4 regions of the Nocardia sp. NPDC088792 genome follow, and region 4 is predicted to be linked to each of the others. Evidence: riboswitches for the same ligand, from Rfam matches in the RefSeq annotation. Region 4 holds a riboswitch; each other region holds the start of a gene.
The links. Region 4 has a riboswitch for S-adenosylmethionine ahead of ACIP5Y_RS45310 (rhodanese-like domain-containing protein). Riboswitches for the same ligand answer to the same signal wherever they lie in the genome.
Positions count from the first base shown of each region.

Region 1: it holds a riboswitch for S-adenosylmethionine, as region 4 does, so the genes downstream of both, ACIP5Y_RS34515 (aminotransferase class V-fold PLP-dependent enzyme) here and ACIP5Y_RS45310 (rhodanese-like domain-containing protein) in region 4, are expected to answer to the same signal.
Region 2: it holds a riboswitch for S-adenosylmethionine, as region 4 does, so the genes downstream of both, ACIP5Y_RS43950 (bifunctional o-acetylhomoserine/o-acetylserine sulfhydrylase) here and ACIP5Y_RS45310 (rhodanese-like domain-containing protein) in region 4, are expected to answer to the same signal.
Region 3: it holds a riboswitch for S-adenosylmethionine, as region 4 does, so the genes downstream of both, ACIP5Y_RS33780 (amino acid ABC transporter permease) here and ACIP5Y_RS45310 (rhodanese-like domain-containing protein) in region 4, are expected to answer to the same signal.

Region 1 covers NZ_JBIVKC010000005.1:499,710-506,737, reverse strand. Annotated here, with positions in the region: gene ACIP5Y_RS34520 (heme oxygenase (biliverdin-producing)) at 1-627, opposite strand, end outside; SAM riboswitch class IV at 863-976, shown strand; gene ACIP5Y_RS34515 (aminotransferase class V-fold PLP-dependent enzyme) at 1,030-2,343, shown strand; gene ACIP5Y_RS34510 (hypothetical protein) at 2,345-2,533, opposite strand; gene ACIP5Y_RS34505 (DUF2752 domain-containing protein) at 2,587-3,084, opposite strand; gene ACIP5Y_RS34500 (hypothetical protein) at 3,211-3,861, shown strand; gene ACIP5Y_RS34495 (TetR family transcriptional regulator) at 3,936-4,568, opposite strand; gene ACIP5Y_RS34490 (SDR family oxidoreductase) at 4,700-5,488, shown strand; gene ACIP5Y_RS34485 (diacylglycerol kinase) at 5,514-6,578, shown strand; gene ACIP5Y_RS34480 (copper resistance protein CopC) at 6,654-7,028, opposite strand, start outside.
Region 2 covers NZ_JBIVKC010000008.1:362,284-369,311, reverse strand. Annotated here, with positions in the region: gene ACIP5Y_RS43960 (MFS transporter) at 1-553, opposite strand, end outside; gene ACIP5Y_RS43955 (TetR/AcrR family transcriptional regulator) at 693-1,409, shown strand; SAM riboswitch class IV at 1,422-1,532, shown strand; gene ACIP5Y_RS43950 (bifunctional o-acetylhomoserine/o-acetylserine sulfhydrylase) at 1,628-2,974, shown strand; gene ACIP5Y_RS43945 (homoserine O-acetyltransferase) at 2,971-4,134, shown strand; gene ACIP5Y_RS43940 (hypothetical protein) at 4,404-4,562, shown strand; gene ACIP5Y_RS43935 (DUF3017 domain-containing protein) at 4,664-4,909, opposite strand; gene ACIP5Y_RS43930 (tRNA (cytidine(34)-2'-O)-methyltransferase) at 5,016-5,480, shown strand; gene ACIP5Y_RS43925 (DUF167 domain-containing protein) at 5,492-5,722, opposite strand; gene ACIP5Y_RS43920 (hypothetical protein) at 5,799-6,791, shown strand; gene ACIP5Y_RS43915 (error-prone DNA polymerase) at 6,988-7,028, opposite strand, start outside.
Region 3 covers NZ_JBIVKC010000005.1:333,941-340,968, reverse strand. Annotated here, with positions in the region: gene ACIP5Y_RS33805 (ABC transporter substrate-binding protein) at 1-1,157, opposite strand, end outside; gene ACIP5Y_RS33800 (LLM class flavin-dependent oxidoreductase) at 1,154-2,224, opposite strand; gene ACIP5Y_RS33795 (GNAT family N-acetyltransferase) at 2,221-2,724, opposite strand; gene ACIP5Y_RS33790 (ABC transporter substrate-binding protein) at 2,721-3,698, opposite strand; gene ACIP5Y_RS33785 (amino acid ABC transporter ATP-binding protein) at 3,730-4,494, opposite strand; gene ACIP5Y_RS33780 (amino acid ABC transporter permease) at 4,491-5,366, opposite strand; SAM riboswitch class I at 5,376-5,471, opposite strand; gene ACIP5Y_RS33775 (flavin reductase family protein) at 5,546-6,094, opposite strand; gene ACIP5Y_RS33770 (HhH-GPD-type base excision DNA repair protein) at 6,177-6,755, opposite strand; gene ACIP5Y_RS33765 (methyltransferase domain-containing protein) at 6,829-7,028, shown strand, end outside.
Region 4 covers NZ_JBIVKC010000009.1:88,892-95,919, reverse strand. Annotated here, with positions in the region: gene ACIP5Y_RS45320 (FAD-dependent oxidoreductase) at 1-595, opposite strand, end outside; gene ACIP5Y_RS45315 (hypothetical protein) at 854-1,291, shown strand; SAM riboswitch class IV at 1,340-1,455, shown strand; gene ACIP5Y_RS45310 (rhodanese-like domain-containing protein) at 1,471-1,893, shown strand; gene ACIP5Y_RS45305 (O-succinylhomoserine sulfhydrylase) at 1,937-3,151, shown strand; gene ACIP5Y_RS45300 (type 1 glutamine amidotransferase family protein) at 3,248-3,886, shown strand; gene ACIP5Y_RS45295 (MarR family winged helix-turn-helix transcriptional regulator) at 3,883-4,329, shown strand; gene ACIP5Y_RS45290 (HAD-IIA family hydrolase) at 4,331-5,089, opposite strand; gene fgd (glucose-6-phosphate dehydrogenase (coenzyme-F420)) at 5,256-6,266, shown strand; gene ACIP5Y_RS45280 (ABC transporter ATP-binding protein/permease) at 6,326-7,028, opposite strand, start outside.

The DNA of each region.
Region 1 (7,028 bases), on a different contig from region 4:
GTCCGTGTTCAGCGTGAATGCGTGCCGGGCCTCGTCGAGTACCCGGTCGACCTCGGAGCCTTCGACCGGCAGGCGGTCCAGGCTCTCGCGGTATTCGCGCTTGAAGGCGGCCGGATTCGAGATCTCGTCGAAGACGTAGAAGCGCACGCCGTCGCCCTTCTTGGGCAGGCCCCACAGTTTTTCGGCGGTACCGCGGATGACCTGCCCGCCGGACAGATCGCCCAGATAGCGGGTGTAGTGGTGCACCACGTATCCGGCGGGCCAGGTCTGCGCGCATTCGTCGATGCGGGCGGCATAGGCGGCGGTGGACGGCAGCGCGGTGAGTCCGGCGCGCCAGTTCTCGCCGCCGAGGTGGGCGAGGTCGGTCTCGAGGGACTGCAGGCGCTCCAGTTCGGGACGCACGAACGGTCCCGCGACCGGGTCGGAAGCCAGTGCGGCGGAATGCTTTTCGAGGGCGGCGTAGACGAACCAGAGTTGCGCGGTGTAGCGGTAGAACGCCTCGACCCCGAGCTGTCCGCCGAGCATGTCACGCATGAAGGTGGAGTGTTCGGCCTCGTTGTGCTGCTGCTCGGTCGCGGTGCGAATGAGCGTCGAGAAGGGCGTGGTGGTGTCGGTGGTGTCCAACATGGTCGAGCAACCTCGTTTCAACTCCCCGGGCGCTCTCCTTTGGCTACCCTAACTTCTCCACCAACCGTACGCGCCAGCAACGATCGCGCGATTCGAACTTCGGGGCCCACCCGATCCAACTTTCGGATGATATTTGTGTGCGATCTGCCCTCCGCCGCACTCCTGGCGGGGTTGGGCCCTTACCGGCCGGGCAGGGTTGACAACCGTGCCGTGCATCTGCCAGCCTCTCCAATCAGGTCATGAGTACCAGCGTTCAGCCCCGGCTTGCTGGTCGGCAACCCTCCTCCGCGGTGGGGTGCTCCGGGTGACGACCCGGCTGTCGCCCGACCGGGCGCGGCAAGCGCGGACTCTCGATCACTCTTTTCTCTGATCGCGCGTCCCTGGATCCGATGGGATTTCGTGATGACTGCTTTCGCCGACCAGACCTGTGCCCCGCTGGCCACCGTCTCGGGTTGTGAGCTGCAGGTGCCCCTCGTGCAGGGCGGCACCACCACCTACGCCAACTTCGACTACGCGGCCAGCGCCCCCGCCTTGCAGCAGGTCACCGACCGCGTCGCGGAACTGCTGCCGTTCTACGCGAGCGTGCACCGCGGCGCCGGCTACGCCTCCCGCGTCTCCACCGACTGCTACGAGAACTCGCGGGCCACGGTCGCTCGCTTCCTGAACGCGGCCGACGATCAGGTGGTCGTCTTCACCCGCAACACCACCGATTCACTGAACCTGCTGGCCTCCTGCGTGCCCGGTGACACGGTGGTGCTGGATGTGGAGCATCACGCCAACTTCCTGCCCTGGACGCGGCACGGCCGCCGCGTGGTGCCGATCGCGGACACCATCGAGGAGACCATTCAGCGCCTGGTCGCGGAGTTGTGCTCGAAACCCGCTGCGCTGCTTGCGGTTACCGGCGCCTCGAACGTGACCGGGGAACTGTTGCCGTTGGAGCGGCTGGCGTGGATCGCGCATCAGTGCGGTACCCGCATCCTGGTGGATGCCGCGCAGCTGGCCCCGCACCGCCGCATCGACCTGCAGACCACGGGCATCGATTACCTGGCCTTCTCCGGGCACAAGGCGTACGCGCCGTTCGGTGCGGGTGTGCTGGTGGGCCGCCGCGACTGGCTGGACCGGGCGGAGCCGTATCTGGCGGGTGGCGGCGCGGTGCGCTCGGTGACCGCGGACGGTGTCGAGTGGGCCCCTGCCCCGCAGCGGCACGAGGCCGGTTCCCCCAATGTGCTCGGTGTGGCCGCCTTGGCCGCGGCCTGTGACGCGCTGGCCGCTCTCGACGCGACGACGGTCCTCGAGCACGAGCAGTACCTCACCCACCGCCTGCGTTACGGCCTGAAAACCGTTCCGGGCGTGAACTTCCTGCGTATCTGGCGGGACAGCACCGACGCGGTCGGCATCGTGGCCTTCACCGTCGACGGTTTCGAGCCGGGCCAGGTCGCCGCCTACCTGTCCGCCGAGCACGGTATCGGGGTCCGCGACGGCCGTTTCTGCGCGCATCCGCTGCTCGCCCGTCTCGGTGTGGATGCCGCCCTGCGCGCCAGCATCGGCCTCGGTACCACCGCGGCCGATGTGGATCGGCTCATCGACGCCGTCTCGACCCTCGTCGAAAAGGGTCCGGCCTGGAATTACGCTCGCGCCGAAGGACACTGGAACCCGGTCCCCGAGACCCGTCCGTTCGGCAAAGGCGCCGAGGGCGCGGCGCCCTGCGGCTTCTGAACTACGGCACCAGGTATCGGGCCGCTAGTTCTTCGACGAGGGGATCGTCGTCCTCGACGGCGCTCAGCAGTACGAGGTCATCCTGGACCGACAGCTGCCGGACGTCGTCCTGGTCCAGATCGAGCGGCCCGTCTTCGGTCAGCTGGCGCATCAATTTGGCGCGCACGCGTTCTTTCAGTGATTGGCTCATACCGAGAGCATGCCCCTGCCGTTCTCGTTCACTCGACCCGGCACGCCGCAAGGTCATACGGGCGCGAGCCAGGTACCCCACGGCGAATTACGCAATACGGTGAAAGCGACCAGGAATGCGACGGTTATCCACAGCGCCGATCTGGGCAATATCCGCGGCAGACCCGGAATTCGCTGCCCACGCCACCCCTGCAACACCCACGAACCCCACCAGGCAAGGAATCCCAGCATCAGTGGCAGCAACAGGATATTGCTGTGAATGGCGTCGAGCACGCGGCCATCGGTGAGATCGTGCAAGCCACGCAAGCCACCGCATCCCGGGCACCAATAGCCGGTCAGCTCATAGAACGGGCACACTCCGTACGACCCGGCCCGATGCGGATCGCGGAAATGCAAGAGCGCCAGCCCGCCTGCCACCGCACCCCCCGCGAGCAGCGGCAATCCGGCGCTCAGCCAGCGCGGCCGACCGGCGGCAGCGGCGGGGTGCGCCGGGAGGCTGGAGGTCTCGCCCACGGAATGCTCCCGCGAATCGGCGTCGGCAGCGGTGTCCACGAGCATCAACGGTAGCCGCGCGGCACCGAACCTGCCAGGTCACCCACCGTCCTCCTCCCGCTGCGAGCGGTCCGCGCGGTGGGTATGCTGCCCCGGCAACAGTTTTCGATTCGGGGGCAAGTCCATATGAGCCAGAAGAATGGCCGCGGCAGAATCGGGGGTGCGTTCGCCGCTGTCGGCGCCATCCTCCTCATTATTTTCATCAGGGTCGGGGTGCGCGTCATCGGCCACCTCTTCGGCTTGATCGGCCTCGCGGTCGTCATAGTTCTCGGCGGCGGCGTCTATTTCGCCGTCCGTAAACGCCAGGACGCCGAACCACCCCTCATCGCCCCATTGCCGGGCGCGCAACCGCAACCCGGTCAGGGTCAACCGGCTTGGCAGGCCACTCCGGGCTATCCCGCCCAGCCGGGTTACCCACAGTCTCAGCCCGGCTATGCACAACCGGGGCAGCAGAGCTACCCGGCGGCCCAACCCGCGTTCGGCCGGCCCGCGCAGCAGGGCTTCCCGCAGCCGGCGCCACAGAATTACGCTCAGCCGGGCTCGCCGAACGGACCGAACGGCTATGCGCCGCAGCCGAACTATGGTCAGCCCGCGCAGTATCCGAACCAGCCCCGCCAGGCCGCGCCGTCGCCGTACCCCGCCCCGAACCCGCAGGACAACCCGGCACAGCCTGCCGGGTATCGGTCGCAACCGGGTCACCCGCAGCAGCAAGGGTATGCACCGCAGCAGGGATTCCAGCCGCGGCAGGACTATCCGCCGCAGGATTATCAGCGGTAATCCGTTTCAGCGCTTCACTTTTCGCGGCCCGGCCGGATCATCCGGCCGGGCCGTTCGCATCCGCGGCTCGGCTTTCAGCGCAACGGTGCGCGTTCGGCCACGGGGGCGGTGAGGACGCCCGCGAGCATGTCGACGACCTCGCCCCAGGCGTTCACGTCTCCGGCCCGGGCCCGCTCGGCTTCGACGGCTCGCTCGTGGTCGGCGAGGAGGGCGAAGAGCACGGTCGGGAGTGCGCGTAATCGTCGTATTCGTAGGCGTTTCGGCAGGTGGTTCAGTTCGCGGTCGAGCTGCTGCATGATGACCCGCACCGAGGTGCGTCGTTCGCTGTCGAGGTTGGCGGCGTCGGTGACCGCCGGGTGCGTGTGGATCTGCTCGAAGAACCGTGCGTAATGGTGGATTCCGTGTCGTTCGGCGAGTTCGAACATGGGGAGGACCAGGGCTTCCAGTAGCCCGTGCACGCCGGGTGCGCTGCCCGCGCCGGCTTGTTCGGCGAGCAGTTCCAGCCGTCGTATCTCGAGGGTGGCGAGCCGGTGCTCGACGACGGCTTCGATGAGCCCGTCGCGGGATCCGAAGTGGTATTGGATGGCCGAATTGTTCCGCTGTCCGGCCGCGGCGGCGATATCGCGGAGCGGTACGGCGGGCCCGCGCTCGCCGATCAGCTGTTCCGCCGCGAGGATGATCCGCTCGCGCGCGTCGTTCACTGCCACTCGGTCCTCCGTCCTGTCTTGTGTGTGCACCATAGCGGCCAACCAGTGGATAAAGAACTCCTCCTTGACGATTAAGAATAACTGCTTAATGCTGCTTGTGACTGTCGTCACCCATAGAAGGGCTCCCCCGAATGATCCTGGACACCTTCCGACTGGACGGCCGCGTAGCCGTCGTGACCGGCGCGGGCCGCGGCATCGGCGCCGCCACCGCCCTCGCCCTCGCCGAAGCCGGCGCGGATGTCGCCCTCTCCGCCCGCACCGCGACCCAGCTCGACGAAGTGGCCGGCAAGATCCGCGCCCTGGGCCGCAAGGCCATCACCATCCCCGCCGACCTGTCCGACCTGTCCACGGTCGCGGGCCTGGCCGACGCCACCGCCGCAGAACTCGGCCGCCTCGACATCATCGTCAACAATGTCGGCGGCACCATGCCGAACACCTTCATGACCACCTCGGCCGACTTCCTCGAGGACGCCTTCCGCTTCAATGTGGCCACCGCGCACGCCCTCACGCAGGCCGCCGTACCGCACATGCTGAAGAACGACGGTGGTTCGGTCGTCAATATCTCCTCGATGATGGGCCGTTCCGCCGGCCGCGGTTTCCTCGCCTACGGCACCGCCAAGGCCGCGCTCGCGCACTGGACCCGGCTGGCCGCCACCGACCTGTCCCCGCGCATCCGGGTGAACGCCATCGCCGTCGGCTCGGTACTCACGTCGGCGCTGGAAGTCGTTGCGCAGCAACCGGAGATCAAGGCCAAGATGGAGGCCGCCACCCCACTGCAGCGGCTCGGGGAACCGTGGGAGATCGCCGCCGCCATCGTGTACCTGAGTTCCCGCGCGGGCGGATACATCACCGGCAAGGTCCTGGAAGTGGACGGCGGAATCGAGGCCCCCAACCTGGAACTCGGCCTGCCGGATCTGTGATCCGCACGCACACAGGAGAATTCGCATGACATATCGCGTAGTGCAGTGGAGCACCGGCAATGTCGGCCGCCGTACGCTGCGTTCCATCATTGCCCGGCCCGAGCTCGAACTGGCCGGCGTCTGGGTGTCCGGACCGGCGAAGGACGGTAAGGACGCCGGCGAACTGGCCGGTCTCGACCACACCGTCGGCGTCACCGCGACCACCGACGCGCAGGCCCTCATCGCCCTGAAACCCGATTGCATCGTGCACACCGCCATGGCCGACGACCGGCTCATGGAGGCCGTGGAGGATCTGAAGACCTTCCTGCGCGCCGGCATCAATGTGGTGTCCAGCAGCCCCGTCTTCCTGCAGTTCCCGTATGGCACCCTGCCCGACGAGGCCATCACCCCGATCATCGACGCGGCCACCGAGGGCGGCGCCTCCCTGTGGGTGAACGGCATCGACCCCGGCTGGGCCAACGACTGGCTGCCGCTGCTGCTGTCCAGCGGCTCGGAACGCATCGACGCCATCATCTGCTCGGAGCTGATGGACTACTCCACCTACGACAACCCGAAGGTCCTCTTCGACATCATGGGTTTCGGCAGCGCCCTGGACGACCTGCCGCTCCTGCTGCAACCCAATGTCCTGACCCTCGCCTGGGGCAGCGTCATCCGCCAGCTGGCCGCCGCGCTCGACATCGAATTGGACACGGTCACCCAGCATTTCGAACGCCTCCCCGCCACCGAACCCTTGAAGATCGGCGGCCGCGTCATCGAGGAGGGCACCGCCGCCGCCCTCCGCTTCCAGGTGCACGGCGTCCGCGCCGGCCGCGAGATCCTCACCCTCGAACACGTCACCCGCCTGCACCCCGCCCTGGCCCCCGACTGGCCGCAGCCCGCCGGAAAAGGCTGCTACCGAGTAGAAATCAAAGGCGAACCCGACTACCTCCTCGACCTCCAGCTCTACATCAACGGCGACCACGCCGAAGCAGGCATAGTAGGCACCGCAGCCCGCCTGGTCAGCGCCATCCCCGCCGTGGTCCAGGCCCGCCCCGGCCTCTTGACGGCCACCGACCTCCCGTTGACCACGGGCCGCGGCCTCGTCTCCTGAGGTCACCCCGATCGCGGCGGAGCCCGTACCGGCTCCGCTGCGGTCATCGACCGCCGCACCTCCACCAGGTGGCTGTCACCACACCCGATAGGGAACCGTCGCCGCATAGGCATTCACGCGGTCCGCCACCACCGTGAGCCGCAACTGCCACCGTCCAGGGAAGGGCACCGGAACCCGCTGCGACACAAAATAATCCGGCCCGATCTCCACCGGCTCCACCCGCCGAAACACCACATCCACCGCCCCCGCCCGCCTATCCGCAGGCACCAACTTCCCCGTCACGTCCTGCGCCCCCACCGCTTCTCCGCCCGAATCCCGCAGCCGCACAGTAAATTCCTGCCGCCCCACCTGCGCACCATCCACCACCACCTCCGCCCGAAACGGCCCGATCCCCGCCTCCACGGTGGTGGCCGGATCATAGGTCTCCCGGGCGGGAGCCACCCCTGTCAA
Region 2 (7,028 bases), on a different contig from region 4:
TCACCAGCAGCGACCAGCGCCAGTTCGCGAACTCGGTGAGCGCGCCGCCCGCGATCAGGCCGATGGCCGCGCCACCCGCCGACACACCGGCGAACACACCGAAGGCGCGGGCGCGTTCCTTGGCCTCGGTGAAGGTCACCGACACCAGGGACAGGGCGGCGGGGGCCAGCAGCGCGCCGAAGGCGCCCTGCAGTGCGCGGCCCGCGAACAGTTCGGTCGAGCTCTGGGCGAGCCCGGCCAGCGCCGACGCCCCGGCGAAGCCGACCAGGCCGATCATCAGGATGCGGCGCCGGCCCAGGTAGTCGGCCAGCCGGCCGCCGAGCAGCAGCAGACCGCCGAAGATCAGCGTGTAGGCGGTCAGCATCCACTGCTTGTCGCCGTCGCTGATGTGCAGGTCCTTCTGCGCGAAGGGCATGGCGATGGTGACGATCGTGGCGTCCAGCACCACCATGAGCTGCGCCATGGCGATGACGCCGAGCGCGAACCAGCGGCGCGAATCCGTTGCGCCACTTGATCTTTCTTCTAAATCGAGAGCGTCTTGCGAGGCTGTCATGTCGTCTCCTCACGAATGGGCCAGGGCGGTTGAGACCATACTGGCCCCCACCGACAATTGGCGTCAAGCGAAAAATGTCTGACTGCGACAGTTGTCATACGGCGACGCGATCCGCCCCGGTGGCGATACCATGGGAACCATGTCCGCCAATTTGTCAAGTGCCGGCTTGCTGCATCGCCGCAGCTCCGGGTTGCGCGAACGCAAGAAGCAGCAGACCCGGACACGGATCATCGACGTCGCGCTACAGCTCTGTGACGAGCAGGGTTTCGACGCCACCACGGTCGAGCAGATCGCCGACGCCGCCGATGTCTCCCCCCGCACCGTGAACCGGTACTTCGAGAGCAAGGAGGCGATCGTCATCGCCCCCATCGAAGGCTGGGGACAGGCACTTGCCGACGAACTGCGCGCCCAGCCCGACAGCGGCGACGAAATGGAGGCCCTGTTCGCCGCCTTCCTCGTCATCGTGGACCGCGTCATCGAGGCCGACGAGCCGGTGCCCTTCCGCTGGTTCCAGCAAATGCAGCGCATCAGCCGCGACAGCACCGCGGTCCGCGCCCTCAGCATGGAATCGGCCGACACCAAGACCCGCGCCATGACCGAGGTGCTCGCCGAACGCCTGCACCTGCCCCAGGACCACCTGACGGTCCGCATCATCGCCGCCACCTGGCACGGCATCGTGCGGGTCGGCATGGAGTGCGAATTCGACGCCGAGTCCGAGTTCCCGGACTGCACCACCGCCTCGACCGCGCGCATGCTGGCCGACAATGTTCGCGCCGCATACAACGAATTCCGACGTTGCTGCTGCAAATCGAATGTGGCAAGCCCCACTGCGGAAACAGGAGCGACCGCCCGCTAGAATCTCGCATCAGGTCAAGAGCATCAGCGCGTAGCCCCGGCTTGCTGATCGGCAACCCTCCAGCTGCGGTGGGGTGCTCCGGGTGAGGACCGGGCGCTCGAGGGCCGAGCGCAAGCGCACCTAGGAGGTTCCCGAAATGTGTTGTTGTCGAAGCCGATCCGTCTTCCGATAACGTCAGACTTCCGCCATTCGGCGACCTTGTTCTCCCGGAGTTGAACATGAGTGACTCGACCGCGCCCGCGAACCCCGCGTCCGAGGGCATCGACCCCTCGGAATGGTCCTTCGAGACCAAGCAGATTCATGTCGGCCAGGCCCCCGACGCCGCGACCGGCGCCCGCGCCCTGCCGATCTACCAGACCACCTCGTACGCCTTCCGCGATACCGACCACGCCGCAGCGCTGTTCGGGCTCGCCGAGCCGGGCAATATCTACACGCGCATCATGAATCCCACCCAGGATGTGGTGGAACAGCGCATCGCGGCCCTGGAAGGTGGTGTGGCAGCGCTGCTGCTGTCCTCCGGCCAGGCCGCGGAGACCTTCGCCATCCTGAACCTCGCCGGGGCGGGCGACCACATCGTCTCCAGCCCGCACCTGTACGGCGGCACCTACAACCTCTTCCACTACTCGCTGCCGAAGCTGGGCATCGAGGTCAGCTTCGTCGAGGATCCCGACGATCTGGCGCAGTGGAAGGCGGCGGTCCGCCCGAACACCAAGGCCTTCTACGGTGAGACGGTCGCCAACCCGAGCAGCTCGATCTTCGATCTGCCGGGCATCTCGGCGGTCGCGCACGCCGCGGGCGTGCCGCTGATCGTGGACAACACGGTCGCGACCCCCTACCTGCTGAACCCGCTGCAGCACGGCGCGGACATCGTCGTGCATTCGGCCACCAAGTACCTGGGCGGGCACGGTTCGGCCGTCGCGGGCGTGATCGTGGACGGCGGCACCTTCGACTGGACCGTGAAAGACGCTGCGGGCGAATCGAAGTACCCCGGCTTCACCACCCCGGACCCGAGCTACCACGGCGTGGTGTTCGCGGACCTGGGCGCACCCGCCTACGCACTCAAGGCGCGCGTGCAGTTGCTGCGCGATCTGGGTTCGGCCGTGGCGCCGTTCAACGCCTTCCTCATCGCGCAGGGTATCGAGACGCTGAGCCTGCGGGTCGAGCGGCACGTCGCCAATGCGCAGGCGGTCGCCGAATTCCTGACCGGGCAGCCGGGCGTGACCACGGTGTACTACGCGGGACTCCCGGACTCCCCCTGGTTCGAGCGCGGCAAACAACTGGCCCCCAAGGGTGTCGGCGCCATCGTGTCGTTCGAACTGGCCGGCGGCATCGATGCGGGCAAGAAGTTCGTGGACGCCCTGACCCTGCACAGCCACGTCGCTAACATCGGGGATGTGCGCTCGCTCGTGATCCACCCGGCCTCCACCACGCATTCCCAGCTGACCCCCGAGGAGCAGCTTGCTTCCGGTGTCACGCCTGGTCTGGTGCGTCTGGCCGTCGGTATCGAGGGCCTCGACGACATCCTGGCGGACCTGCGGGCCGGGCTGACGGCGGCGGCAAGTTGACCGTGAAAACCACCTCGAGCACCTCCCGGCATGCGGCGGAACTCCTGCTTCCGCCGCCCGATGGGACGCTCGGCAGCATTGCGATCGGGGATGTCCGGCTGGAGAACGGCGACGTCATCCCCGACGTGACGCTGGCCGTGCAGCGGTGGGGCGAACTCTCCGCGAACGCCGACAACGTGGTGCTCGTGGAGCATGCGCTGACCGGTGATTCGCATGTGGTCGGCCCCGCCGATGTACATCACGTCTCGCCGGGATGGTGGGACGGCATCGTCGGGCGGGAAGCGCCGGTGGACACCCGCGAATGGTGTGTCATCGCCACCAATGTGCTCGGCGGTTGCAAGGGTTCCACCGGGCCGGCATCGCTGGCGGCGGACGGAAAGCCCTGGGGCGCACGGTTTCCCGAGATCTCCATCCGTGACCAGGTGGCCGCCGAGGTGAAGCTGTTCGACCGGCTCGGCATCGACCGGCTGGCCGCGGTGGTCGGCGGGTCCATGGGCGGTATGCGGGTGCTGGAATGGATGGTCGGCAGCCCCGAAAGGGTCGGCGCCGCACTGGTGCTCGCGGTCGGCGCGCGCGCCACCGCGGATCAGATCGGCACCCAGACCACCCAGATCGCCGCCATCCAGGCGGATCCGGACTGGCAGGGCGGCAACTACCACGGCAGCGGCCGCACCCCGATCGCCGGCATGGGCATCGCGCGGCGCATCGCGCACCTGACCTACCGCACCGAGTTCGAGCTGGATCATCGTTTCGAGAATCATGCCCAGGGGGACGAGAACCCTTGGGCGGGTGGGCGTTACGCGGTGCAGTCGTACCTGGAGTATCAGGCCGACAAGCTGGTCGCACGGTTCGATCCGGCCACCTACGTGCTGCTCACCGAGGCCATGAACCGGCACGATGTGGGCCGTGGCCGGGGCGGTATCGAGGCGGCGCTGGGTGCGACGCCGGTGCCGTGTGTGATCGGCGGCGTGGATTCCGATCGGCTGTACCCGCTGCGCACGCAGCAGGAGCTGGCCGAGTTGCTGCCGGGCTGTAAGGGCCTGGAGATCGTGCGCTCGCGGGACGGGCACGACGGCTTCCTCACCGAGACCGAGGCGGTCGGCAAGCTCATGACCGAGGCCATGGACCTGGCGCGGGCGGCGCGTTCCGCACGCGAATGACACTGCGCGTGCGGCCGAACGGCACTGACGTGGGCCGAATGACATTGCCGCGAGTGAGCCGCATCACTGACATGTGCCGCGCGAATAATTAGGGTTTCCTTCGAATATGCGCGCACGTTCCCCCATAGAGGGTGCGCGCTAACGTCGCGTGTCGAGTCTGTTTCGTGCGAATTGTCGTGAAGCACTGCCGGTTTCGCGCGCATGAATCCGCCGTAACCGTCCCGTAGAGATCCTTCTGCGAAGCGCCGCGGACGATTACTGTGTCAGGCATGGCAGCCTTCGATGACCTGGATCTTCGCACTCTCGTCGACCTGCTCAACGACGAGGAACAACGCGAATTACGCCCGGCCGTACTCCGGGTACTGAACCGACTTCCCGACCAAGAGGTACTCCGCCGCGAGCTCTGCCGCCGCCTCACCTCGGTCTGACCGCCACCCGGCGGCCGGGCCACCCGACCACCCGCTGAATTCCGGCTGCGGTTCCGACCGCAGCCCCGAATCCCGCAGGGCTCCAGACATCCCGCAGGGCTCTAAGTGACACCCAGCGGACTGATGGTGGCCGCCAGCACGATGATCGCCACGCCCGTCACGGTCAGCCAGCCCACGTCGAAAGGCTTGCTCCGCACCGCCAGCAGACCCACCCGGTCGGCCGGCAGCAACAGCCGCAGGGCCGCGGCCACCAGTGCCGCACCGCCGAACACGTAGGTCCCGCGCCGCCACCGGTCCGCGGACAACAGCACCACGGCCACCACCAGCACCGCGGCGACCAGCAGCATGGGCAGGTTCTCGCGCACGGACGCCCAGAAACGACTACTGCGGCTCTCGGGCGCGGTATGGGCTCCAGTCACGGCCCCGAGCTTACGTTCTGGGATGCTGTAGCGCGTGTTCCATCTGGTGTTCTTCGAACCTCGTATCCCGCCCAACACCGGCAATGCCATTCGCCTGGCCGCCGGTACCGGCTGTGAGCTACACCTGATCGAGCCCCTCGGCTTCGACCTATCCGAGCCGAAGCTACGCCGGGCCGGGCTCGACTATCACGATCTGGCGGTGGTCACCGTGCATCGATCGCTCGCGGCCGCCTGGGAGGCCATCCAGCCCGAGCGGGTCTTCGCCTTCACCGCCGCCGCCACCACGCACAACACCGAGATCGCCTTCCGCAAGGGCGATGTCCTGCTCTTCGGCCCCGAACCCACCGGCCTCCCCGCCGAAGTACTGGACGATCCCCGCGTCACCGCGCAGCTGCGCATCCCCATGCTGCCGGGCCGCCGTTCCATGAACCTCTCCAATGCCGCCGCCGTAGCCGTCTACGAAGCCTGGCGGCAGTTGGGTTTCCCAGGCGCCGTGTAGTTTCCGGTCACTCAGTCGTCGATCTCGAAGCGTTTGAAGCGGGATGTGGCGCCGGCCGTCAGGCGCACCGAGGTTTTCGCCACGCCGTAATGGGCAGCCAGCAGTTCGATGGCGGCCTTGTTGGCCTTGCCCTCCACGGCGGGCGCACGCACATAGAGCTGCAGGGTGCCGTCGCCGAGGAGTTCGACGAGTGGCCCCTTCTTACTGTTCGGTTTGATGGTCGCCCGGACGACGGTGGGCACGTGTGCTCCCTTCTGCTCGTTCCAGCATCGTCCCGTACGCTCGGGCGAGCAGGCTGACCTGGAAGGAAAGACGGAGATGGTCAAGCGTTCTCTACTACTGCTGACGGCCGTGCTGGGGGTGATCCTGCTGGCGACGGGGACGGCTGCGGCCGGTCCGGTCACCATCAAGGACGACTCGCACGTGCTCGACCAGACCAAGGTCACCGATGCGGCGAACCAGCTGCCGGATCCGGTGCAGATCTTCACCACCGAGAAGTTCTCCGACAATCGGGCCAAGTTCGACGCGGAGGCCCAGAGCCATGTGAAGAGCACGACCGACGTGGTGCTGGCCATCAACACCAAGTCGCACTTCATCTCCATCCGGACCGGCACCGATTCGCACATCCGTGATGCGAACCCGGCCCTGACGGCCTTCAAGAACTCGTTCGGCAACAACGATTACACGGACGCGACCGTCGCCTCCCTGAACGCGTTGAAGACCGCCGCGGACCAGCCCGCGCCCAGCCGCGCCGGTGCGCCCGCGCCCGCGGCCGCACCCAAGAAGAACCACGGCGGCTTCGGCTGGCTGGGCCTGCTCTGCCCGATCATCGTGATCGCCGGCATCGTGGCCCTCGTGGTCTCCCTGATCCGCCGTCGCCGCGGCCCCCGCGGCCCGGGCGGTTTCGGCGGCCCCGGCGGCTACGGCCCCGGCCCCGGCGGTCCCGGCTACGGAGCCCCCGGCTACGACCCCAACTACGGTCCGGGCGGCTACGCTCCCCGCCCCGGCATGAGCCCCGGCGCCGCAGCCGGTCTCGGCGCGGTCGGCGGTGCCGTCGGCGGCGGCCTGCTCGGTTACGAGCTCGGCCGTATGGAAGGCGAACGCGAAGAACGCCGCGACGACACCAACTACGGCTACGACCCGAACCAGCAATGGGGCGGCGACCAGGGCCAGCAGCAGTGGGGCGGCGGAGGAGGCGACGGCGACTTCGGCAGCGGCGGTTCCGACTTCGGCGGTGGCGGCGACTTCGGCGGCGGTTCCGATTTCGGCGGCGGAGGCGACTCCGGCGGGGGCGGCGACGGCAGTTTCTAGCCCCGCAACAACATTCACGGCGGCGTCCCGCAAAAGCGGGGCGCCGCCGCTGTCTTCAGGCCACCGCCGCGACCGCCGCGATGCGGGCGGCACTGGGCCACAGCCAACAACCTCCGCTGATACTCACTGCGGCTCCCCGCATGTGCGGGGAGCCGCGGTCATTCGGTTGGAGGCCGCTTCGCTCGCTGCGGGTGGGTCAGCGGAAGTCGCGGGAGCGGGCGGTGATGCGGAGGTCCA
Region 3 (7,028 bases), on a different contig from region 4:
TGCCCATCCTTGGCCCGGATCCCGTCACCACCCGGCACCCAGCCCGCCTGATCGAGGATCTTCTTCGAGGCATCCTGATCGAACTTCACCCGCGCCGAAAGATCCACATAGCCGGGCGTTTTGGAGGCGAGCACGCTGGTCGCGGTCTTGAACTGCGGACCCAGCACGGTGTCCACCAGTTCCTTGCGGTTGATGGCGGTGAGCAGGGCGGTCCGCACCGCGGCGTCACGCAGCACGCCGCGCGTCACATTGGGCTGGATGCCGAAGGGCACGCCCGGATTCGAGGTGAACTGCACCCGGCCGCCACCGCCCTCGATCTGCGGCACATCCTGCGGCAGCGCATCACTGACGGCGTCCAGCTGATCGGAGGCGAGACTGCCGGTGCGCACACCCGATTCCGGCACCACCGTGAACACGATCCTGTCCAGGTAGGCATCGCCCTTATCGGTGAAAATGGCGGAGCCCCAGGCGTATCCGGTGCGCTTCGCCAGTGTCACGGAGGCGTTCTGCTTCCAGTCGGCGTAGGTGAACGGGCCGCTGCCGATATTGCCGCCCTGGCAGCGGTCCTCCGCCGGTTTCGCGACCGTCGCATCGGCCTGGATGCCCAGCTGCGGCGTCGAAGTCGCCTGCAGGAACTGGGCATTCGGCGCGCCGAAGTCCACCCGCACCGTCTGCGGATCGACCACGGTGCTGCCCGTGTACCCGGACAGGTAGCTCGCCGCCAGCGGCGCCTTCACCCCGCCGATTGCCACGATCGAGTCGAAGTTCTTGCGTACCGAATCCGCCGTGAGCGGGGTGCCGTCACTGAAGGTGATGCCCGGCTTCAGGTGGAAGGTGAACGACTTGCCGTCGGGCGATACGGACCAGGTGTCGGCCAGCCACGGCTTCAGCTGCCCGGAATCGGGATCCTGATCGAGCAGCGAATCCACTACCTGCCGCGTCACATACAGCGTCTGGTTCGTTCCCGACTGTGCCGGATCCGAGCAGGTCGGCGCCTGCGACAGGCCGTAACGCAGGGTGCCTCCGGCTTGCGGCGGACCCGTGGGCGCACCGCCGGGGCTGTCCGAACCACCACCGCAGGCCGCGAGGCCGAGGGTGGCGGCGACCACGCCGGCCAGGGCCAGCGGTCGCCGGGTTCGGGAGGAGGCGAGCTTCATCGGGGATCTCCGGAGGGGTAGCGATCGGCGCCGAGCGGACGGCTCGGAATGCGGCGGCGCAGTTCGGGCGCCACCTCCGCCTGGAACAGTTCGAGACTTTCGCGGTGCTGCTTATCCGTGCGGCCGTCACCGTCGGCATTGAGATGAACCACTTCGTGGCCCAGTCGCTCGTGATAGCGGGACAGCTTGTCCAGCACCTGCTGCGGGCTGCCGATGAGCGCGGAGGAACGTGCGGCGAAATCCTCGACGGTCTCGAAGACGATGGGCACGTTGAACTTCCGGGCCGACGCCTGCCGCGCCTGGAAGATCGGGCGATAGGCGTCGATCGCGTCCTGCGAGTTCTCGGTGATCAGGAATCCGGCGGTGCCCGCACCTACCAGGGCCTCGGCCGGGTCGTGCCCGTAGGCCGCCCAGCGCTCCCGATAGTGCTCGACCAGTTCCGCGTACGGATCCACCGCATAGGTGACGTTCGCCGAGAACAGCGGATCACCGTGCAGCGCCGCATAATCCGCGGACTCCCGGCTGGTGGCGCTGCCGTGCCAGATGCGCAGCCGCGGCTGCAACGGGCGCGGCAGGGCCTTGGCCTCCGTCAGGGACGGACGGAAGCGGCCGCTCCAAGTGACGCTGTCGCTCTCCCAGAGCTGCCGGAAGAGTTCGTAGCCTTCCCGATTGCGGTCCCACTGATCATCGGTGGTGACATGGAACAGCTTGGCCTGCGCCGCGCCATTGCCCTTGCCGATGATGAGTTCGAGGCGGCCGCCGGAGAGATTGTCCAGCGTGGAGTAGTCCTCGAAGGCGCGCACCGGATCCAGCAGGCTCAGGGTGGTCACACCGGTGAACAGCGCGATGCGGGAGGTGACCGCGGCGATATGGCTCAGCACCACCGGCGGCGCGGCCGAGATGAACGGGTCCTCGTGCCGCTCCCCCACCGCGAAACCGTCGTAGCCGAGCTCCTCGGCCAGCTTCGCGCTGTCCACGACCCGGCGCAGCCGCTGTCGCGAGCTCTCGGTGGTGCCGGTGATCGGGTCCGGGACGTGCGTGATCAGTGTCAGCAGCAGGAATTTCATGCCGGCACCGCCTCGGCTTCGGAGCCGATGAACTTCTCGAAGGGGTGCACGAAACCGACTTCCTTTTCCACGTCCTGCGGCAGTGGGATATATCCGGTGGCCTTGTACAGCGCGACCGCCTCCGGCTGCCGCGGGCCCGTGGTGAGGAAGATGCGCCGGTAACCGCGCTTGGCGACCTCGGCCTCCAGCTGCTCCAGCACGAAACGGGCCAGACCCTTGCGCCGATGCTCGGCCGAGGTCCAGATGCGTTTCAGCTCGGCGGTTCCGGCGTCGTAGCGCTGGAAGGCGCCACCCGCCACCACCTCTCCGTCCTCGACCACGACCAGCAGATCGCCGTAGGGCGGCGCGAAATCCTGCGCCGGATAGGCCAGCAGCCCGGCATGCACCTCACCGACCGTGCGGCCGTAACGCGTGCTGTATTCGATGGCCAGCTCCGCCAGCAGCGGCGCGGCCAGCGGGTCGTGCTGTCCGACATGAAATACGGTGCGGGTCACGCTCATCCCCTCTTCGGCAGGCCGGGCGGATCGATCCGGGACTGCTTCACGGCCTCGCCGCCGAGCCCCCAGTGGTCGAGCACCTTCTGATAGGCGCCGTGCTCGATGGCGTACTGCAACGCCTGCTGCACCGGGCCGATCAGGCCGTTGTCCTTCTTGGTGAGCACCGCGATCTCGGCCTGCAGTGCGTCGCCCGCGCCCGACCAGGTGGCGATCACCTTCGACTGGCCGACCGCCGCGACGTGATACTGGGCGCTCGGGTTCGGGCCCACGTAGCCGTCGATGCGATGCGAGGCCAGCGCCAGGTAGTAGTCGTTGTTCTGCTGGTAGTAGGCGAGATCCAGCTTGGGCAGTCCGTCGGCGACGTTCTGGTCGTTCCACTTCACCAGCAGCTGCTCCTGATTGGTGCCCGAGGTGACGCCGATCCGCTTGCCCGCCAGCGACTTCCGGTCCGTATAGGTCCAGTCCGAATCCTTCGGCACCTCCAGCGCGACATTGTCCAGCCGGTAGGTGGCGAAGTCGTACTTCTCCTTGCGCTCCTCGGTGACGGTGATGTTCGAGACGATGGCGTCCACCTCACCCGAGTCGACCTTGACGAAGTTCTGCGCGAAATCGGCCGTGCGGTGATCCACCTTCAGCCCCAGGATGTCGGCCACCAGCCAGGCGATATCGACCTCCGAACCGATCACGGTGCGGTCGTCGGTGGCGTAGAAACCGAGGGGCGGCGTCGCGCCGACCGAACCCGACACGATGAGCGTGCCGCGCTGCCGGATGGCGGCCGGCACCTGCGCCGCAATCGAATCCACCTTGTCGGCGTGAATACGGGTCGACTGCTCCGGGCTCAGGTCGTAGGTGGTCCCGTTGACCGCGCGGGTCTCGCTCGCACCACCGTCACCCTTGCCACAGGCCCCGGTGAGCAGGCTCAGGACGGTGAGGGCGATGAGAGCGCCGGTTCGCCTGCGGCGGCGCGCCAGAGACATGAAATGTGATTCCTTACGTGAGGGCGGCACGTCAGAGGACATGCGCGAGAAAGGCTTTGGTGCGCTCGTGGGCCGGGTTGTCCAGCACCTCGCGCGGCGGACCCTGTTCGATGATGCGGCCGGCGTCCAGCAGCACCACGGTGTCGGCCACCTCGCGGGCGAAACCGACCTCGTGCGTGACGATCACCAGCGTCGAACCGTCCCGGGCCAGGTCCCGGATGACATCCAGCACCTCACCCACCAGCTCCGGATCGAGCGCCGACGTGGGCTCGTCGAACAGCACCACCTCCGGCCGCAGGGCCAGCGCGCGGGCAATGGCGACACGCTGCTGCTGGCCGCCGGAAAGGCGGCGCGGATACTCATCGGCCTTGTCCGCCAGGCCGACTCGCGCCAGCAGCTCCAGCGCCTCGGCATTCGCCTCCGCCTTGGGGCGGCCCTGCGAGGCGACCGGCGCGAGCGCCACATTCTCCCGGACCGTCAGGTGCGGAAAGAGATTGAAGTTCTGGAACACGAAACCGATGCGCGCCCGCTGCCGCAGGATCTCGCGCTCGGACAGCTCGTGCAGCTTGTTGCCCTTGCGGCGGTACCCCACCAGATCACCGCCCACCCGGACCGTGCCGGCATCCACCTGTTCCAGGTGATTGATGGTGCGCAACAGCGTGGACTTCCCGGAACCCGACGGCCCCAGGATGACCGCGACCTCACCCGGCCGCACCGCGAGATCGACCCCGCCCAGCACCTCGAGCGCACCGAAAGACTTACGGATGCCGCGCAATTCGACCGCGTACTCGCTCATTTCCGCACGCTGCCCTTCGCGAAATGCCGCTCGATATAGAACTGGATGACACTCAGCACCGAGGTCAGCACGATGTACCAGACCGTCGCCACCATCAGCAGCGGCACCACCCGGCCGTTCCGGCCGTAGATGACCTGCACCTGATAGAACAACTCGGCGATCGCCATCGTCGACACGATCGACGTGCCCTTGAAAAGACTGATCACCTCATTGGCCGCATTCGGCAGAATGCCGCGCATGGCCTGCGGCGCCACGATCGTGAAGAACTGGCGACGCCAGGGCAGCCCCAGCGACTTGGCCGCCTCCCACTGCCCCTGATCCACCGAAATGATCCCGGCGCGAATGATTTCCGCCGAATACGCCGCCTGATGCAAGGCCAGGCCCAGCACCGCGGCGGTGAAACCACTCAGCGCCTGGTTCGTCTGGAAGTGCGCGAACTCCGGTCCGAACGGAATACCGATCGACACCGTCTTGTACAGGTACGCCAGGTTGAACCAGAACAACAACTGCACGATCAGCGGAATCGAGCGGAACGCCCAGATGTACGTCCACGCGATCGTCTGCAGCACCGGATTCTTCGACAACCGGCCGATCGCCAGCACGATCCCGAGCAGGAAACCGAGGAGCGTGCCCCAGAACGTCAGTTCGAGGGTCACCTTCAAGGCCGCCAGCACCGACCTCGCGGTCACATACTGCGCGAAAGTGGACCAATCCCAGCCGGGATTGGTGGCCAGCCCGTGCACGAACTGCGCAACCAGCAGCAATGCGACAGCGGCCGTCACCCAGCGCCACGGATGCCGCCGGCGAGCGATCGGCAACGCGCCGTCGTCGACCTCCTCGCGCCGTTCCGGCGGCGCGGCCAGGATGCTCATGACAATGTCCCTCCATCGGTCCTGGCGGGAAGCACCCGCACCCGAACGTGAAGGGGGTTGCTGCGACGTCTACGAGCCAGGTCTCTCGATCGCTCTGGATGGTGATGACGACGATACGAACCGGACCGGCGACTGTCGCCGTTCCGGATCACCGTGAATCGAATTGCGCCGCAACAGGACTAGCTGGCGGCTTCGCTGATATCCCCCGCCCCGTCGTGCAGCGCGCGGAAACCGCTGCGATGGAAGACCAGCGGCTCGGATTCCGGGCGCACGCTCAGGCGATGCACCCGCAACAACACCACCGCATGATCACCGGCCGGCACCTGCGCATGCACCGAGGTCTCCAGCCAGGCCGTGGCGCCCGCGATGAACGCCGCGTTCCCGTTCCCGGTGCGCAGCTCCACATTCCGGAAACGATCCCCGGTGCGGGAGCTCAGATTCAGCGCCGCCTCCCGCTGCTCACCGTCGAGCAGGCTCAGGCCGAGCCGGCTCGCCTGCTCCAGCTCCGGCCAGGTCTGCGACGAATACTGCATGCAGATGGATACCAACGGCGGATCCAGCGACACGGGCACGAAGGTGCTCACCACCAGCCCGTGCGCCACACCCCCGATGCGGGCGCATACCGCCACCACCCCGCTGGGGAAGTGCGCGAACGTCCGCCGGAGATCCGTACCGTCGACTGAGGTCAACGCGGCGGCCCCGCCGCGGATCGAGGTCAACTCGCCCATCGCCCCAGTGCAACACTCCCGCGCGGCCGCCGACAGGGTTGGGATCGGCCCGATCGCAAGGGGTGCGGAAACGCCGCGGCGGTTACTTCGCCTTGGCGGCGGCCTTCGCCTGCTTCTTGAATTCCCTGACCTGGGTCAGTGATTCGGCATCGGTCACATCGGCCACCGACCGCCGCGACCCCTCCTCGCCGTACGCGCCGGCGGCCTCGCGCCAGCCCTGTGCGCGCAGGCCTTCTTGTTTACCCAATAGCGCGAGGAAGATTCGCGCCTTCTGATCGCCGAAGCCGGGCAGCGCCTTCAATCGCTTCAATACTTCCTTGCCGTCCGGGTCGCCCTCGGTCCACAGCGCGGAGGTCTTGCCGTCGTAGTGCTCGACAATGAATCGGGCCAGCTCCTGCACCCGGCGGCCCATGGACCGGCCGTACCGGTGAATGGCGGGCGGGGTAGCGGCCAGTTCCTCGAATTCCTCCGGATCCGCGTTCGCGATCTTCCGGATATCGAATCCGCCCATGCGGTCGGCGAGTTTCTGCGGACCACGGAATGCGTGCTCCATCGGAAACTGCTGATCGAGGGCCATACCCACCAAAAGGGCGAAATCATCCGTGGAAAGCAGTTCGTCGGCGGCGGGATCCTGCGCAATAACCAGCTTTCGGCTCACCATGCTCCGATCATCCCATCCATCCTGCGTTGCGGTGACGCGGGTCACGACTAGGCTTCGGCGCATGCCCGACACCATGGCTATTTCTTCAGTGGGAAACACGCCGCACGACGGCGTAGGGTCCGGACTGCGACCGGACCGTTTCGACCGCGACGGCCAGGACCAACTGGTCGACGTCCAAGACCTGCAAGCCGCACTACCCGGCATCCGCAGGCTCCGGACCTGGGCGCACGAAGCGCTCGCCACCCGCCCCGGCGAAAGCGCCGTCGATATCGG
Region 4 (7,028 bases):
CGAGGGCCTGGTTCTCCTTGAGGCCCTCGTACACGTTCGGCGGGATCTCCGTCGGCAGCAGCTCGTCACCGGTCTTGGCGAGCACGCGTGCCACGTCCAGGGCGACATTGCCGACGCCGAGTACGGCGACCTTCTTCGCGTCCAGGGGCCATTCGCGCGGTACGTCGGGGTGTCCGTCGTACCAGGACACGAAGTCCGCCGCACCGTAGGAGCCGTCGAGTTCGATGCCCTTGATCTCCAGGGCGCGGTCGGCGTTGGCGCCGGTGGAGAAGATGACCGCGTCGTAGAACTGCTGCAGGTCCTGCAGGGTGATGTCGACGCCGTAGTCGATATTGCCGAGCAGGCGTACCTGCGGCTTGTCGAGCACCTTGTGCAGGGCGGTGATGATGCCCTTGATGCGCGGGTGGTCGGGGGCGACGCCGTAGCGGATCAGACCGAACGGCGCGGGCATGCGCTCGTACAGGTCGATGCTCACCCCATCGAAACCGGCGGGGCTGTCGGACTTCATCAACGCGTCGGCCGCGTAGATGCCGGCCGGGCCCGCGCCCACGATCGCAATGCGTAGCGGGCGGGTCGCTGCACTCTGTTCGGTCATTCTTACGCGCACCCTTATGGTCGAAAATCTACTTGGCGGTCGGTCTCAGCCGTCTGTCTTAGCTTAGGCTAAGTTGACGCCCTGGGCCTCGGGTGGTGCCATCCTGGAACCCCCGACGCTGCAGCGTTGCTGCGTGGTGTGGCTATTCCCGCTCGCGCGCGGGCAATTCGGTTGATTCTATCGGTGGCGTCGCAGCCCACTTCCGCGTACTCCCATCCCGGCGGCCGGACACCCGCGCCGACCAGGCATGATCTAGCCATGAGCGACGTGGAGGAGCAGCAGGTCCGGATCGACCAGACCGACAAGCGCGCGATGTGGCCGTTCCTGACCGCCGCGAGCCTGATTCTGCTGGTCATCCTCGGCATCCTGATCGCCGCCCTGGTGTCGCCGGCTGAGAAGAATGTCACAGATTCGGATCGATTGTCCCTAGCGGCGCGCGGTTTCATCCAATCCCGCAGCGGCACCGACACTCCCAAGGCGGGCGCTGCCTGCCCGGACTTCGACGAGAACCGTTCTCCCCTGCATGTCCCCGGTGGTACCGGCAAGACCTTCGAATTCGAGGGCCTCACCGATCCGGCCCTGGACGGCGACAAGGCGACCGCTCAGGTCACCTTCCGTACCGGTGACCGCGAGGACACCACTACCTGGCATTTCACCAAAAACGCGGGTACCTGGCTGGTCTGCAATTCCGGATAGTGAGCAGGCGTTTGACAGCCGGGCCCGAATCCGGGCAATCTTCTCCCAGGTCATGAGTACCAGCATCAAGCCCCGGCTCGCTGGTCGGCAACCCTCCTCCGCGGTGGGGTGCTCCGGGTGACGACCTGGCCTCGCACCGAAAACGGGTGCGGCAAGTGCGGATTCACAGGAGGTTCGAAGTGAGCTACGCAGGTGACATCACGCCGGAGCAGGCGTGGGAGCTGTTGCGCGACAATCCGGATGCGGTACTGGTCGATGTCCGGACCGAAGCCGAATGGCGGTTCGTCGGGGTACCCGACACCAGCGGCATCGGGCGGCCGACCGCGTTGATCGAGTGGGTCGACACCACGGGCACGCCGAACGCGCGGTTCGGGGACCAGTTGAAGCAGGCGCTGGCCGACCGGAACGCGGACTCGGAAGCGCCGGTCATCTTCATCTGCCGTTCCGGGCAGCGGTCCATCGGTGCGGCCACGGCCGCCACCGCCGCCGGATTCACGCCTTCCTTCAATGTCGTCGAGGGTTTCGAAGGTGCGCTGGATGCGCAGGGGCATCGCGGCCGGACCGGCTGGCGGGCCGACGGGCTGCCGTGGCGGCAGTCGTGAGCGCGTCCGCCGGATACCTACCTCGCTCTGATCGGAGGCAGTCATGATCTCTGGTGGCTCGTTCGACAAGCCGCTACCCGAAGGCGTCGGTCCCGCGACGATCAGCGTGCGCGGCGGCACCCGCCGTTCGGGTTTCGAGGAGACCTCGGAGGCGTTGTTCCTCAACTCGGGCTTCGTGTTCGAGAGCGCCGAGGCGGCGGAAGCCTCCTTCACCGGTGATGTCGAGCATTTCGTCTACTCCCGCTACGGCAATCCGACGGTCGCCATGTTCGAGGAGCGGCTGCGCCTGATGGACGGCGCGGAGGCCGCGTTCGCGACGGCCAGCGGCATGTCCGCGGTGTTCACCGCGCTCGCCGCGGTGGTCGGCAACGGTGATCGCCTGGTCGCGGCGCGCAGCCTGTTCGGTTCCTGCTTCGTGGTGTGCAACGAGATCCTGCCGCGCTTCGGCGTGGAGACGGTCTTCGTGGACGGCGAGGATCTGGACCAGTGGGAGCAGGCGCTGTCGGTGCCCACGCAGGCCGTCTTCTTCGAGACGCCGTCCAATCCCATGCAGACCCTGGTGGATGTGCGTGCGGTGTCGGAGCTTTCGCACGCCGCGGGCGCGAAGGTGGTGCTGGACAATGTGTTCGCCACCCCGCTGCTGCAGCGCGGCTTCGATCTGGGCGCGGATATCACCGTGTACTCGGGCACCAAGCACATCGACGGTCAGGGCCGGGTGCTGGGCGGCGCGATCCTCGGGTCGCACGAGTACATCGACGGCCCGGTGAAGAACCTCATGCGGCACACCGGTCCGGCGTTGAGCCCGTTCAATGCGTGGACGCTGCTCAAGGGGCTGGAGACGATGCCGTTGCGGGTCCGCCAGTCGGTGGATTCGGCGCTGCGTATCGCCCGCTTCCTGGAGGGTCATGATGCGGTGGCGTGGGTGAAGTACCCGTTCCTGGAGTCGCATCCGCAGTTCGAGCTGGCGCAGCGGCAGATGTCGGGCGGCGGCACGGTGGTCACCTTCGAGCTGAAGGCCCCCGAGCACGAGGCCAAGAAGCGGGCCTTCGAGGTGCTGAACGGCCTGCGCATCATCGATATCTCCAACAATCTGGGTGATGCGAAGTCGCTGATCACGCATCCGGCCACCACCACGCATCGCGCGATGGGCCCGGAAGGCCGTGCGGCCGTGGGTATCACGGATGGTGTGGTGCGGTTGTCGGTCGGTCTCGAGGATGTCGAGGACCTGTTGAACGATCTGGATCAGGCGCTGAGCTGATCCGAAGGATTCGAGAGCCCCGGTCGATACGGCCGGGGTTTTCTCTTGCCCGAAGTATTGACAGTATGCTGTCAAATATGACAGCATACTGTCATGATGAAAACAGTGCATTTGGCCGTATACGACACGTTTTCCGATTGGGAGCCCGGATTCGCCACTGCGCACATCAATCGCCCGCTGTGGCATCGCGAACCCGGAACCTGGCAGGTCAAGACGGTCGGGCCGACGCTCGAACCGGTCACCTCGATGGGCGGGCTGCGGATCACGCCCGATGTCGCGCTCGCGGACCTGAAGCCGGCGGACAGCGCCATGCTGATCCTCCCCGGCGCGGCGAACTGGGAGTCGGGCGCGCTCGCCGACTTCGGCGAGAAAGCGCGCGAATTCCTCACCGCGGACGTACCGGTCGCCGGCATCTGCGGCTCGACCTTCGGACTCGCGGCGGCGGGCCTGCTCGATGATCGCCCGCATACCAGCAATGACATCGGCTACCTGTCCATGAGCGGGTACGCGGGCACCGACCACTTCGTGCAGGATCGGACCGCGGTCATCGACGGCGACCTGATCACCGCAACCGGTACGCGCCCGGTGGATTTCGCGCGCGCGATCTTCACCCGGCTCGGCATCTACGAACCGCACGTCCTCGACGCCTGGTACCAGCTGTACGGAAACAATGACGCCGCAGGCTTTTACACCCTGTTCCAGTACGAACAGGAACGCGCGGCGGCCGCGCAATGACCCGCTCCGAACAGGAACTGTTCAGCACGGCGGCGATCACGTCGTTCAAGCTGAACGGCCAATTCCTCGCCATAGCCGAGGAATTGGCCAGACCCGCCGGTATCACCGCCGCCTGGTGGCAGGTGCTCGGCGCGGTACAGCGCGAACCCCTGCCGGTGGCGGGCGTCGCGCGCGAGATGGGCATCACCCGGCAGAGTGTGCAGCGCATCGCGGATCTACTGGTGGCCAAGGGTCTTGCCGAGTACCGGCCCAATCCGGCGCATCGCCGCGCCAAGCTGGTGGCCATCACCGAGGCGGGCTATGACGCCGTGCGCGGCATCGGCCCGCAGCACGCCAAGATGGCGGCGCGTCTCACCGACGAATTGGGTGTCGAGCGGTTCACGCAGATAGTCGATGCGCTGACCGATCTTTCGGCCGCCCTGGATGTGTTCGAATCCGAGTGATCTACTGCGCGAACGGATCCTCGGTCTTGCCGACCAGCGCGGCGACCGACGGCAGGATGGTGGTCGGGCGGTACGGGAACTGCTCGACCAGCGCCGGCGTGGAGATACCGGTGGTCACCAGGATGGTGCGCATACCGGCCTCCAGCCCCGCGATGACATCGGTGTCCATGCGATCGCCGATCATGACACTGGACTGCGAATGCGCGCCGATGCGCCGCAGCGCGGACCGCATCATCAGTGGATTCGGCTTGCCCACGTAATACGGCTTCTTGCCGGTGGCCTGGGTGATCAGTGCCGCGACGGAACCGGTCGCGGGCAGAATGCCCTCACGCGACGGCCCCGTGGCGTCCGGGTTGGTGGCGATGAAGCGCGCGCCCGCCGCGATCAGCCGGATGGCGGTGGTGATGGCTTCGAATGAGTACGTACGGGTTTCGCCCAGCACCACATAGTCGGGCTCGGAATCGGTGAGTACGTAACCGATTTCGTGCAGTGCGGTGGTGAGCCCGGATTCGCCGACCACGTAGGCGGTGCCGTTGGGCCGCTGGTCCTGCAGGAAGGTCGCGGTGGCGAGCGCGGAGGTCCAGATGGCGTCGACGGGAATGTCGAGGCCGGTGTGCTTCAAACGCGCGGAGAGGTCGCGCGCGGTATAGATGGAGTTGTTGGTGAGGACCAGGAAGGGAATCTCGTTGTCGCGCAGTTCCGCGAGGAATTTGTCGGCCCCGGGCACCATGTGGTTCTCGTGCACCAGGACGCCGTCCATATCGGTGAGGTAGGACAGAATCGGCTCTTCACTGGAGATCGTCACCAGCACATTGTCCGCTATCCGCGGGTGACCCGCCTCATAGGATCACCCGAAGGGGACTAACCTTCCGTTTCGGGAGGTTGGGCCCACAGACGAGCGCAGTCAAGCGACAGGAGTTGCGCAGGTGAAGGACCTCAAGCTCGGTTACAAGGCCTCGGCGGAGCAGTTCGGCCCCCGGGAACTGGTGGAACTGGCGGTGGCGGCCGAGGAACACGGCCTCGACAGCGCCACGGTCTCGGATCACTTCCAGCCGTGGCGGCACAATGGCGGGCACGCCCCCTTCTCGCTGGCCTTCCTGGCCGCGGTGGGGGAGCGCACGCAGCGGATCCAGCTCGGCACGTCGGTGCTGACGCCGACCTTCCGGTACAACCCGGCCGTGGTGGCGCAGGCGTTCGCCACCCTGGGTTGCCTGTACCCGGATCGCATCATGCTCGGTGTGGGTTCCGGTGAGGCGCTGAACGAGATCGCCACCGGTTACACGGGTGAATGGCCGGAGTTCAAGGAGCGTTTCGCGCGGCTGCGCGAGTCGGTGGATCTCATGCGGGCGCTGTGGACCGGCGAGCGGGTCGACTTCGACGGCGAGTACTACAAGACCGTCGGCGCCTCGATCTACGACGTGCCCAAGGGCGGCATCCCCGTCTACATCGCGGCGGGTGGCCCGCTGGTCGCGCGCTACGCGGGCCGGGCCGGTGACGGTTTCATCTGCACCTCCGGCAAGGGCATGGACCTCTACACCGAGAAGCTCATGCCAGCGGTGGCGGAGGGTGCGGCCAAGGTGGGCCGCACCGTCGAGGACATCGACCGGATGATCGAGATCAAGATCTCCTACGACACCGATCCCGCACTGGCGCTGGAGAACACGCGTTTCTGGGCGCCGCTGTCGCTGACCGCGGAGCAGAAGCACTCCATCACCGACCCGATCGAGATGGAGGCCGCCGCCGACGCGCTGCCGATCGAGCAGATCGCCAAGCGCTGGATCGTGGCCTCCGACCCGGACGAGACCGTCGAGCTGATCAAGCCCTACCTGGACGCGGGCCTGAACCACCTGGTCTTCCACGCTCCCGGGCACGACCAGCGCCGTTTCCTGGACCTGTTCGAGCGCGATCTCGCGCCGCGGCTGCGCGCGCTGGCATAAGCCGCTCAGCCGACCGCGCGCACCGGCTCGACGTCGGTGCGCGCGGTCCTGCGGGCCTTCTAGACCGGCACGGGGTCGAGGGCCGACAGGTTCCAGTCCCCGCCACCGGTGATCTCGAGCCGCTGATTGTGGTGCCGATCCACCGTGCTGCGATGCGCGACGCTGACCAGCACGGTGTTCGGCGCCTCGGTCCGCACCAGGTTGTAGAGCATGTACTCGAGACCCTCGTCGACGGCCGAGGTCGCCTCGTCGAGGAAGGCGAGTTTGGGCTGCAGCAACAGGATTCGCGCGAAACCGATGCGCTGCTGCTCACCGGGTGACAGCGTCGAACCCCAGTTGTCGTCCTCGTCCAGCCGATCCACCAGGTGCGCGAGGTTGACCTTGACCAGGATCTCGCGCAGGGTCGCATCGTTGACGGCGTCGGGCGCGGCCGGATAGGTGATGGCTTCGCGCAGGTTGCCGAGCGGCAGGTAGGGCCGCTGGGACAGGAACAGGGTGTCGTTCCCCAGCGGTCGCCGCACGGATCCGTCTGTGTAGGGCCACAATTCGCCGATACTGCGCAGCAGGGTGGTCTTGCCGACGCCCGAATCGCCCTTCACGACCAGCGCGTCTCCGGGGCCCAGCCGCAGCGTCAGATCGCCGATCAGCAGCGTGCCGTCCGGCTTGCTGACATTCACGGCCTGCAACTCGAGCCCCTCGAGCAGCTCGCCGGTGCCGATGGTCGGCAACTCCCGGGCCTTTTCATCGGCTTCTTGCAAACCG